DNA from 2 places in the Erwinia sp. 009765445 genome. Region 1 is predicted to be linked to the other one. Evidence: predicted binding sites of a transcription regulator. Region 1 holds the regulator's gene; the other holds the start of a gene.
The links. The regulator PhoB, encoded in region 1, activates phosphate uptake and scavenging genes when phosphate is short. The targets are predictions, from matches to a motif close to CTGTCATAAAACTGNCNNAT.

Region 2: pitA (inorganic phosphate transporter PitA) is a predicted target of PhoB. The motif match lies at 2,656-2,675, and genes of this name have one in related genera.

What each region holds. Positions count from the first base shown of each region.
Region 1 covers NZ_JBYUWC010000015.1:69,446-75,352, reverse strand. Annotated here, with positions in the region: gene AC3Y5R_RS16935 (AAA family ATPase) at 1-145, opposite strand, end outside; gene sbcD (exonuclease subunit SbcD) at 142-1,365, opposite strand; gene phoB (phosphate response regulator transcription factor PhoB) at 1,567-2,256, shown strand; gene phoR (phosphate regulon sensor histidine kinase PhoR) at 2,280-3,593, shown strand; gene AC3Y5R_RS16915 (PstS family phosphate ABC transporter substrate-binding protein) at 3,612-4,535, shown strand; gene AC3Y5R_RS16910 (cobalamin-independent methionine synthase II family protein) at 4,732-5,835, shown strand.
Region 2 covers NZ_JBYUWC010000008.1:24,920-30,826, forward strand. Annotated here, with positions in the region: gene uspA (universal stress protein UspA) at 1-152, opposite strand, end outside; gene uspB (universal stress protein UspB) at 595-930, shown strand; gene pitA (inorganic phosphate transporter PitA) at 990-2,492, opposite strand; gene AC3Y5R_RS10270 (BaiN/RdsA family NAD(P)/FAD-dependent oxidoreductase) at 2,737-3,921, shown strand; gene AC3Y5R_RS10275 (PTS mannitol transporter subunit IIA) at 3,978-4,409, opposite strand; gene AC3Y5R_RS10280 (sugar porter family MFS transporter) at 4,409-5,845, opposite strand.

The DNA.
Region 1 (5,907 bases):
CATCCAGTAGCGTGGTCTTACCCGCGCCGGTCGGGCCGGTAATGGCGAACAGGCCGTTGCTGGCAAACGGCTCGGCGGTGAAATCAATTTTCCATTCGCCCTTCAGCGAGTTGAGGTTTTTAAACCGCAGCGTCAGGATCTTCACAGCTGTTCCTCGTCATCAATTTCGGCCAGCGTCTGGTTGAACAGCAGGGTGGCTCGGGCCAGCCGCTCCGGCTCTTCATCGGTTTCCATCGCCAGACGACGGGTGAAGACTTCCTCCACGCTCAGCTCACTCAGCGTTTCATTATTTTGACGGTCAATGGCCTGCTCGCGCTGTTCACGGCTGCGGCGCAGCAGCACAACTTCCACAGGCAGTTCCAGCGTCATCTCCTGAATACGACGTTGCAGATCGTTCAGCCATGCGCCGGTGACAATTTCGATATCCAGCCACACCGTTTTGCCATCTTCGCGCGGTTGGATCTCCGCCAGCTGGTTTTCGATCTCCTCCAGCGAGCCTTTAATCATCTGCATTGGCTGGAATAACGGGATATTCAGCGGTTGCACGCTGCTCAGCTTGCCGTCGGTGAACCCGACCAGAAAGACGCTTTTCTCCTTACCCAGCTCGTCAAAGCTGAGTGGGATCGGCGAACCGCTGTAGCGGATATGTTCAGTGTTGGCGATGCGTTGTGCACGGTGAATATGTCCCAGCGCGATGTAATCTGCTGGTGGGAAGGCCTGCGCGGGAAAAGCATCCAGCGTGCCGATATAGATATCGCGCACCGCGTCACTTTTGGTCACGCCCATCGTGGTCAGATGCCCGGTGGCAATGATCGGCAGCGGCAGGTCCATCGCCTCCCGCTGAGCCTGCGCTTCCTGCCAGCACTGCTGGTAATGGATGGTGATCGCTTCCAGCAGGGTTTGCTGTTTTTCATGACCTGACTGACCCGCCTTACTGGTGGTGATATCTCGCGGGCGCAGATAGGGAATAGCACAGAGCAGGGCACCAGGCTGGCCGTCGCGGGTATTGAGCAGCAGAACCTGTTCACGTGGGTCATCGCTGGCTGCGGCAATCACCCGAGTATTCAGGCAGGCCAGCAGTTCGCGGGATTCGTTCAGCGTGGCGACTGAATCATGGTTGCCGCCGAGGATCACCAGCTGGCATTGGGTCTGCTGCAGCCTGACCACAAAGCGGTTGTACAGCTCGCGGGCGTAGCTGGGCGGCGAGCCGGTATCGAAAATATCGCCTGCCACAATGATGGCATCCACCTGATGGGTTTCAGCCTGCGCCAGCAGCCAGTCCAGAAAGGCCTGGTGCTCTGCGGCCCGGCTCTTGGTGTAGAAAAACTGGCCCAGATGCCAGTCAGCGGTATGAATCACTCGCATGGGATCCCTTCGGTGCGGAAAGCTGATCCGACGATTATAAACAGCCCCGGCAAAAACCCCAGCGCGAAAGGCGTTTGCACCTTCAAAAAAGTGTTATAAAACGGTGTTCTTACCGGTGCTTTTTTCATAAAACTGTCATAAAACTGACGCATAATGACGCCGCAAATCCAGTGACATTCCGTCACAGTAGCAGGAGCAATAATGGCTAAGCGCATTCTGGTGGTCGAAGATGAAGCCCCAATCCGTGAGATGTTGTGTTTCGTTCTGGAGCAAAATGACTATCAACCTATTGAAGCTGAAGATTACGACAGTGCCATCAATCTGCTGATCGAACCCTGGCCTGATTTGATTCTGCTGGACTGGATGCTGCCGGGTGGCTCAGGCATTCAGTTTATTAAACATCTCAAGCGCGAAGCGATGACCCGCGATATCCCGGTGATGATGTTAACCGCGCGTGGTGAAGAAGAAGACCGCGTGCGTGGTCTGGAAGTGGGCGCAGACGATTACATTACCAAACCGTTCTCGCCAAAAGAGCTGGTGGCCCGAATTAAAGCGGTGATGCGCCGTATCTCGCCAATGGCTGTGGAAGAAATGATTGAGATGCAGGGACTGAGCCTGGACCCGTCTTCGCATCGCGTGATGTCCGAGACTCAGCCGCTGGAAATGGGCCCGACGGAATACAAACTGCTGCACTTCTTTATGACTCATCCGGAACGTGTTTACAGCCGCGAACAGTTGCTTAATCACGTATGGGGAACTAACGTGTACGTCGAAGATCGTACCGTTGACGTGCATATTCGCCGCTTGCGTAAAGCGCTGGAAGTCACCGGGCACGATCGTATGGTGCAGACGGTTCGCGGAACAGGTTATCGTTTCTCTGCACGCTACTGATCGTTCGCACTGGAGTCTTAACCGTGTTGGAACGCCTCTCCTGGAAGAGATTGCTGTTTGAGCTGGTGCTTGCCTGCATGCCCGCCCTGGTGCTGGGGCTGCTGGTTGGCTACCTGCCCTGGCTGCTGTTGATTTCCGTGCTGGCCGTATCAGGCTGGCACTTCGCGAATTTACTTCGTTTATCTCACTGGCTGTGGGTTGACCGCAGCATGACCCCTCCTGCCGGACGCGGCAGCTGGGAACCTCTCTTCTATGGCCTTTATCAGATGCAGGCGCGAAATCGTCGGCGTCGCCGCGAGCTGGGCAGCCTGATCAAGCGCTTCCGCAGCGGGGCGGAGTCGTTACCCGACGCGGTGGTGCTGACTACGGAAGAGGGGACGATTTTCTGGTGTAACGGCCTGGCACAGCAGATGCTGGGATTGCGCTGGCCGGAGGATAACGGCCAGAACATCCTCAACCTGCTGCGTTATCCGGAGTTCACCCGCTATCTTCGCCAGCGCGATTTCTCCCGCCCGCTGACCCTGGTGCTGAACAGTCATCGCCATTTGGAATTCCGCGTGATGCCGTACAGCGAAGGCCAGTGGCTGCTGGTAGCGCGCGATGTGACGCAGATGCATCAGTTGGAAGGGGCGCGCCGCAATTTCTTTGCCAACGTCAGCCACGAGCTGCGCACGCCGTTAACGGTGCTACAGGGTTATCTGGAGATGATGGAAGAGTCGGATATGAAGGGCGCGCTTCGCGATAAGGCGCTGCACACCATGCAGGAGCAGACCCGCAGGATGGACGGGTTGGTGAAACAACTGCTGACATTGTCCCGCATTGAAGCGGCACCGGCGCTGGATCTGCAGGAAAAAGTCGACGTGCCGATGATGTTGTGGCTGTTGCAGCGTGAGGCGGAGACGCTCAGTCAGGGACGGCATGAAATTCATTTTAATACCGATCCGAATCTGCGGGTATTCGGCAATGATGAGCAGCTGCGCAGTGCGATTTCAAACCTGGTGTATAACTCGGTAAACCATACGCCAGAAGGCACACGTATTGATATCAGCTGGCTGAAGACGTCGCAGGGAGCGCAGTTTAAGGTGAAGGATAACGGTCCCGGCATTGCGGCAGAGCATATTCCCCGCCTGACGGAGCGTTTCTACCGGGTGGATAAAGCCCGCTCACGGCAGACCGGCGGCAGCGGGTTGGGGCTGGCAATCGTGAAGCATGCGCTCAGCCATCACAACACGCGGCTGGATATCACCAGCCTGCCGGGCAAAGAGACCTGTTTCAGCTTTTCACTGCCGCCGAGGTTGATTGTCAGCAACGAATTGTCCCAGAATGCGGTTCGTTGACCGAATCGGAAGTTCAGGATGAAAAAGCTGTTTTTCGCGCTATTGTTGATGCTCAGCACGATGGCCCAGGCACAAGAGGGCATGCTGGCGGGGAACCTGACCAGCGTCGGGTCGGATACGCTGGGCAATCTTATGACCCTGTGGGGAGAGAGCTTTAACCAGCAGTATCCCGGCGTGAACGTGCAGATCCAGGCAGCCGGTTCGTCTACTGCGCCGACGGCACTGGCAGCCGGGGCGGCACAGCTTGGTGCGATGAGCCGCCCTATGCAGGCCGTTGAGCGGCAGCTGTTTGAAAACAGCTATGGCTATCCGCCACTGGCGGTTCCGGTTGCCATGGATGCGCTGGTGGTGGTGGTCAATCAGGACAACCCTCTGCAGGGGCTGAATGCGCAGCAGCTCGATTCGGTGTTTTCTGTCACCCGTCGATGTGGCGGGGCTTCTTCGATTAATCGTTGGGGAGATCTGCAACTGGGTCAGCCCGGCTGGGCGAAGCGTCCTCTTCAACGGTTCGGCCGCAACTCTGCTTCCGGTACCTGGGGCTTCTTCAAACAGCAGGCGCTGTGCAACGGGGATTTCCGTAATGATGTGGGGGAATATCCTGGCTCGGCTGCCGTGGTGCAGGCGGTGGCGGGTACCCTGAACGGCATTGGTTACGCCAGCATGGGAATTCACCTGAGCGGGGTGAAGACGCTGCCGGTTTCCCGCGAGGGCAACAACTGGATTGCACCCACCGCGGAGAATATCCGCAGCGGCCTCTATCCATACGCCCGTCCCCTCTATATCTACGTCATCAAAGCGCCCGGCAAGCCGCTGGAGCCGCTGACCAGAGCCTTCCTGCAGCATGCGCTCTCTGCGCACGGACAGGGGCTGGTGAAGCAGGCGGGCTATCTGCCGCTTTCCGACGAGCAGATTGCTCAGGCCCGGAAAATGATCGGCGGGTAGGCTGGCTTTACGGCTTCTTTTCATGCTTAACATGAATTTTCTTCATGCATAGTGAAATTTCCTCGGTTGCCGCTGAAAGTTTCTCATGACATTCTGCCTGTCAGCCATATAGACATCCAGAAGTCTAAAGATAACCAGGCGAAACTATTTCACAGGTAAATTATGCGCCGCATGCGCGGGCCAGGAGTGACCAGATATGCAAAGAGATTCCGCTCAGTACCGTGCCGAAGTGGTCGGCAGTTTCCTTCGTCCGGCAGCCATTAAAAAGGCCCGTGAACAGTTCCAGGCCGGAGAAATTGATGCACCAGCCCTGCGCCGTATTGAAGATGAAGCGATCCGCGATGTGGTCACCCATCAACGCGCCTGCGGCCTGAAAGTGGTCACCGACGGTGAGTTCCGCCGCGCCTGGTGGCACTTCGACTTCTTTGACGGTCTGGAAGGCGTTGAGCGTTACGAATCCGAACAGGGCATTCAGTTCAACGGTGTACAGACCAAAGCGCACGGTATCCGCGTTATCGGCAAGCTCGGCTTCGGTAACCACCCTATGCTGGAAGACTTCCGCTATCTGCAAAGCATCAGCGGCGATGCGGTTGCTAAAATGACCATCCCAAGCCCAAGCGTGCTGCACTTCCGTGGCGGTCGTAAAGCCATTGATGCCAGCGTCTATCCGGATATGAATGCCTACTTCGACGACCTGGCGCTGACTTACCGTGAGGCGATCAAAGCCTTCTACGATGCGGGCTGTCGCTACCTGCAGCTGGACGATACCGTCTGGGCCTACCTGTGCTCAGAAGATCAGAAAAATCAGATCCGCGAGCGCGGTGACGATCCGGAAGAGCTGGCCCACATCTATGCGCAGGTGCTGAACAAAGCTATCGAAGGCAAGCCGGACGACCTGACTATTGGTCTGCATGTCTGCCGGGGTAACTTCCGTTCCACCTGGATCTCAGAAGGCGGCTACGAGCCGGTGGCCGAAATTCTGTTTGGCACGGTGAACATTGATGCTTTCTTCCTGGAATACGATAACGAACGTTCAGGCGGCTTTGAGCCTCTGCGCTTTGTTAAGCCAGGCAAACAGCAGGTGGTGCTGGGTCTGATCACCACCAAAAATGGCGAGCTGGAAAACCCGGAAACCGTGAAAAAGCGCATCGCGGAAGCGGCGCAGTATGTCAGCCTGGATCAGATCTGCCTGAGCCCGCAGTGTGGCTTTGCCTCAACGGAAGAGGGCAACAGCCTGACCGAAGAGCAGCAGTGGGCGAAGCTGCGTCTGGTGGTCGATATCGCTAACGACGTCTGGTAACGCCGCGTCAGATTGTGTAAAAGGCGCGGGAAACCGCGCCTTTTGTGCATCTTGCGGCAAATTTCTGCAGAA
Region 2 (5,907 bases), on a different contig from region 1:
ATCAATCCGGTATAGAGGTCGGAATAGTTCACATCAACGTGGATCAGGGAAATTTTGGCATCGTAGGGACGGGCCATGGAAACCGCTTTGTCGACCAGCAGTTTACTCTCCGGCGAAAGGTCGACTGCGATCAGAATGTGTTTGTAAGACATAACGATACTCCTTCCATTCGTTGCGGCTGCGTATCCGCAAGACAAAATTGTCTTTGTGGCATCTTAACACATTGAAATCCGTTGTAATGTTTACGATGTGGGATTTCGCGACGCGCGCCCGGCATTTATTTTGCTGGCGCTTATCTTATCTCCCTCAGTATAGCCCTGATTGTTAACAGATGAGTATGCCGTGCGCGGCCTTTGCGAGCGGGATCAAAATGAATTTTTCTCTCTTTCCTGCCGAAGCGAAAAACATCGCTGGAAAAATTTTAAGCAAATCTCCTACACTGATATTAACGGCTTGTTATGCGCTAATAACGCTCGCTCTGCGGTTACAACTACAATTCTGTTTGGTTCAATGAAGTGATTGGCTAGTCATCGTGGGGCTTGTCCGGCTTTCCCTGCTGAACACTCCCTTTTGATGGATTGCCGGGAGGGGATCATGATCAGCACCATCGCGCTATTTTGGGCTCTGTGTGTAGTTTGTGTGGTGAATATAGCGCGCTACTTTTCCTCTTTGCGCGCGCTGTTAGTGGTGCTTCGCGGGTGCGACCCTTTGCTGTATCAGTACGTGGATGGCGCAGGATTCTTCACCTCTCATGGACAGCCGGGCAAGCAGGTGCGGCTGGTTCGCTATATCTGGTCACAGCGCTATCGCGATCATCATGACGATGAATTTATTCGCCGCTGCGAGCGGGTTCGCGGTCAGTTTATCCTGACCAGCGCGCTGTGCGGACTGGTGATTATCAGCCTGGTGGGCCTGTTTCTCTGGCACTGATCGATGAAAAAAAAGGTGGGAACCAGTCCCACCCTTTTCTGTTTTCGCCGCTGAGAACGTTAAACGAACTTCAGGGCAATCCAGTAAAGCGCACCGGACAGGACAATCGACACCGGCAGGGTGAACACCCACGCCAGCAGGATATTTTTGATCGTCTTACCCTGAACGCCACCGCCATCGACCAGCATCGTTCCGGCGACGGAGGATGACAGGACATGAGTGGTGGAGACCGGCATACCGGTATAGCTGGCCACGCCGATAGAGACGGCTGCGGTCATCTGTGCCGACATCCCCTGAGCGTAGGTCATGCCTTTCTTACCGATTTTCTCACCGATAGTGGTGGCAACACGACGCCAGCCAACCATGGTACCCAGCGACAGCGCCAGGGCCACCGCGACGATAATCCATACCGGCGCGTACTCAACGGTATTCAACAGATCGCTTTTCAGCTTGTTGAGGTAGCGCTGATCTTCACTGGAGGTTTCCGGCAGTTTGGCCGCTTTGTCGGCGGTATCGGAGATGCACATCATCAGACGACGCAGCTGGCTGCGCTGTTCAACGCTCAGTGCATCGTAGCTTTGCAGGTTGTTATTCAGCAGGCTCTGGGCATGCTGAATAGCAGGCAGCGCCCGGGCTGCATCGCAATGGAACTCATGTGGGCCACCGGCACTTTCTTCCGGGGTGGGAACCACCGGCGGAGCCATCTGGATGATGTGAGTCAGCGAATCAGCATGCTGCTGATAATACTGCTCCAGATGGTTGACGGCATCGCGGGTGCGGGCGATATCGTAGCCGGAGGCATTCATGTTCACTACGAAGCCAGCCGGTGCCACGCCAATCAACACCAGCATGATCAGGCCAATGCCTTTCTGACCGTCGTTCGCACCGTGTGAGTAGCTCACGCCGATAGCGGAAACAATCAGCGCGATCCGGGTCCAGAATGGCGGCTTCTTCTTGCCATCAATCTTTTCACGTTCCGCAGGCGTCATATGAATACGGCGACGCTTCTTGTTGCCGCTCCAGTAGCGGCGCAGGATAAATACCAGCCCGCCAGCCAGCACCAGGCCAACAATGGGTGAGATCACCAGCGACATAAAGATGCCGATCATTTTCGGTATATTCAGCGCGTCGACGACCGAGGTTCCGGTGATCAGCGCGTTGGTCAGGCCAATGCCGATGATGGCCCCGATGAGGGTATGAGAGCTGGAGGCTGGCAGACCGAAGTACCAGGTGCCAAGATTCCAGATAATCGCCGCCAGCAGCATGGAAAAGACCATGGCCAGCCCGTGAGCCGATCCGACATTGAGCAACAGATCGGTGGGTAGCAAATGAACGATAGCGTAAGCAACGCTCAGCCCGCCCAGCAGTACACCAAAGAAGTTAAATACCCCGGCCATCACCACCGCCAGTTGCGATCGCATTGCTCGGGTATAAATCACTGTAGCCACCGCGTTTGCCGTGTCGTGGAAGCCGTTGATGGCTTCGTAGAACAAAACAAAGAGCAGGGCGAGGACGAGTAACAGGCCGGTATGGTAATCAAGACCAGCAAACAGATGTAGCATAAGCGTTACGCCATTTTTTGGAGGACATGAACGCGGCGCATTATCCGCGAGAACCTGTCTCAGGGGAAAGTGAAATATAGACTTTTTTTGACATTAATGTGTCAGTAAATCGAATTTACCCCCTTAAAATGCTTATAAATCATCGTGCTGTAAAATGTTTCTGCTGTGACACTTTTGTGACTCTGGTATCCCCGCGCCCTGAACATTACAATCACCGTTTTTGAGCAGTGGCGCGGAGCGAGTTGTGGGGAAATTTGACGTTATCATTATTGGCGCCGGTGCGGCTGGCCTGTTCTGTGCCGCCCAGGCGGGGCAGCGGGGCAAGCGCGTGCTGTTGCTTGATAACGGCAAAAAAGCCGGGCGAAAAATTCTGATGTCTGGCGGTGGCCGCTGCAACTTCACTAACCTTTACACCGAACCGGCGGCCTATCTTTCGCACAATCCCCATTTCTGCAAATCCGCGCTGGCACGCTATACCCAGTGGGACTTTATCGATCTGGTTAACCGTCACGGCATTGCCTGGCATGAGAAGACGCTGGGCCAGCTGTTCTGTGACGACTCGGCGCAGCAGATTGTCGATTTGCTGCTGAAAGAGTGCGAGGCCGGGAACGTCGCGCTGCGTCTGCGCAGTGAAGTACTGAATGTGGCGCGTGATGATGCAGGGTATACGCTGGAACTGAACGGCAGCACGGTGCAGGCGGAAAAGCTGGTTATTGCATCAGGCGGCCTCTCAATGCCAGGTCTGGGTGCCTCGCCGTTTGGCTATAAGATCGCGGAACAGTTTGGCCTGAAGGTGTTCCCGACCCGCGCCGGACTGGTGCCTTTCACGCTGCATAAACCGTTGCTGGAGCAGCTGCAGACGCTTTCCGGCGTGGCGGTACCTTCAGTCATGACGGCGGAAGATGGCACGGTATTTAAAGAAGCGCTGCTGTTTACCCATCGCGGCCTGTCCGGCCCGGCAGTGTTACAACTTTCCAGCTACTGGCAGCCCGGCGAGTTTGTCACCATCAATCTGTCGCCAGAGCGTGAACTGGATGCCTTTATTAATGAAGAGCGTGAAGCGCACCCGAACCAGAGCCTGAAAAACACCCTGGCAAAAGTGCTGCCACGTCGCCTGGTTGAATGCCTGCAACTACTGGGCAACGTTCCAGAATACACGTTGAAACAGCTTAACAGCCGCCAGCAAAGTGAGCTGGTGGAGTCGCTGCACAACTGGCGCGTACAGCCGAACGGTACCGAAGGATACCGCACGGCGGAAGTGACGCTCGGCGGCGTGGACACCAGCCTCCTGTCCTCGAAAACGATGGAAGCGCGGGATGTGCCGGGCCTCTATTTTATCGGCGAAGTGGCAGATGTCACGGGCTGGCTGGGTGGCTATAACTTCCAGTGGGCGTGGAGCTCGGCCTGGGCTTGCGCTCAGGCTTTGTGACGATTTTCGACCATCAGCCCCATAGCCAAATCCGGATACTATGGGGCTTGTCCCTGCTATTTGCGATTCAAAATCCGCAGAAAGTCCGTCTTGCTGGTAATCAGTGAGAGCGCGTTGGAAATAACCTCATCGCTAAAAATAGATGCGATATCTTTCAGCACATCAATATGTTCTTTCTCTTTGGCAATCACGCCGATGGCAATAAACATGACGTTGCTTCTGTCCCAGATCACTCCATCAGGAAACTGAAAAATCTCCACGCCGGTTCTGAGGATGATCTGCTTTTCCGATTTGGGGAGATGCGGCAGGGTAATGCCGTTGCCGAGGAAGGTGGAGACCTGGCGCTCTCTTTCATTCAGAAAGCTGACGCAGTCCTGGCTGACATACCCTTTGAACAGGCACTCTTTCCCCACCATGGCTAAAACCTCGGCCTTATTTTTTGCATGGCAGCCGAGATGCAGATTCTCAACGGTGATCGTATCGAGCATTACCTTTCTCCTTTTATTGCTTCCAACACAGCATGTTCTTCACTGCCTGCCGACAACTCTGCTTCCAGCTGTTCCAGCGATTTATTCGAGGTTTCCGGCAGGGCTTTAATCACGAAGAGGATCGCAAGGTAGTTGATGGCGGCAAATATCAGGAACACCGGACCCAGCCCCAGTTTCGCCTGCATAACTGGGAAGAGGTAGCTGACAACCGCGTTCATAATCCACATAAAGAACACCGAAATACCCATCGACAGGCCACGGATTTTTAGCGGGAAGAGTTCAGCCAGCACGACCCAGGTCAGGAAACCAATCGTGCCCTGCATCACGCCGACAAACAGTGCGCCCAGCAGCCAGATCACCGTCGCCTTGATATCGCCGGTCATCGTGTAGTCTGCTACGGCAATCAGCAGGTGCAGCGTTGCCATAATGGCAAAGCCATTAACGATCAGCGTTTTCCTTTTAAAACGATCGACCAGATACAGTACGCCAAACAGCATGCCACCCACCGAGAACACCCCATTGAGCACGTTACAGATCAACGAGGTTCTTTCAGAGAACCCGGCACTTTTCAGGATCTCCGTACCGTAATACATGATTACGTTAACCCCGGAAGTCTGCTGGATCGCGGCCCAGGCAATCCCGACCAGCAGCAATTTCAGGATCCACGGCGTATTGAAAATAATGTGGAAGGCACCTTTAGCGTGCAGCTTGTTCTCCTTTTCAATGTCCATCAGCATGATGATGTCTTCATACTCTTTAATGGCACGCTGTTCAGGACGGATCTGTTTTAAAATCACCAGCGCTTCTTCGCGGCGATTTTTACTGATCAACCAGCGCGGGCTTTCTGGCGATCGCCACATCCCGACCAGCAGAAAAATTGACGGGATAGCCTGCACGAGCAGCATATAGCGCCAGACTTCCGGGAGATGTCCCCACAGGGAACCAATCGCCGCATTCACCGTGAAGGCGGCCAGCTGACCAATAACAATGGCCACTTCATTCAGCCCGGTCAGTTTGCCGCGCATTTCTGTGGGGGCGACTTCAGAAATGAAGGTGGGCGCAGTGACCGATGCCCCTCCCACAGCATAACCCAGCAGGAATTGGGCAATCAGCAGGCTGGCGATGTTGGGGGCGAGTGCGGAACAGAGCGCGCCGAAGAAGAAAACAAATGAGAGGCAGAGTAAATATTTTCTCCGGCCGAAGAAGTCAGCCAGTTTTCCGCCACAGACGCTGCCAATGGCGGCACCGATCAGCAGCACGCCCATCACCAGACCTTCGGAAGTCGGTGTCAGGGCCATATCTGTTTTCAGAGAAGAGAAAGCGCCATTGATGACCCCGGTGTCATAACCAAACAGCAAACCACCAAACGTAGCGACTAAGGCAATCTGGTGTAATCGTTTTCTTTGTTGTGGGTTCAGATTCATCAGCAAAGACATAATTTACCCTTTTATTGAATTATCCGTTACAGGCAGGTTGGTACATAACCCAATGAGGTACT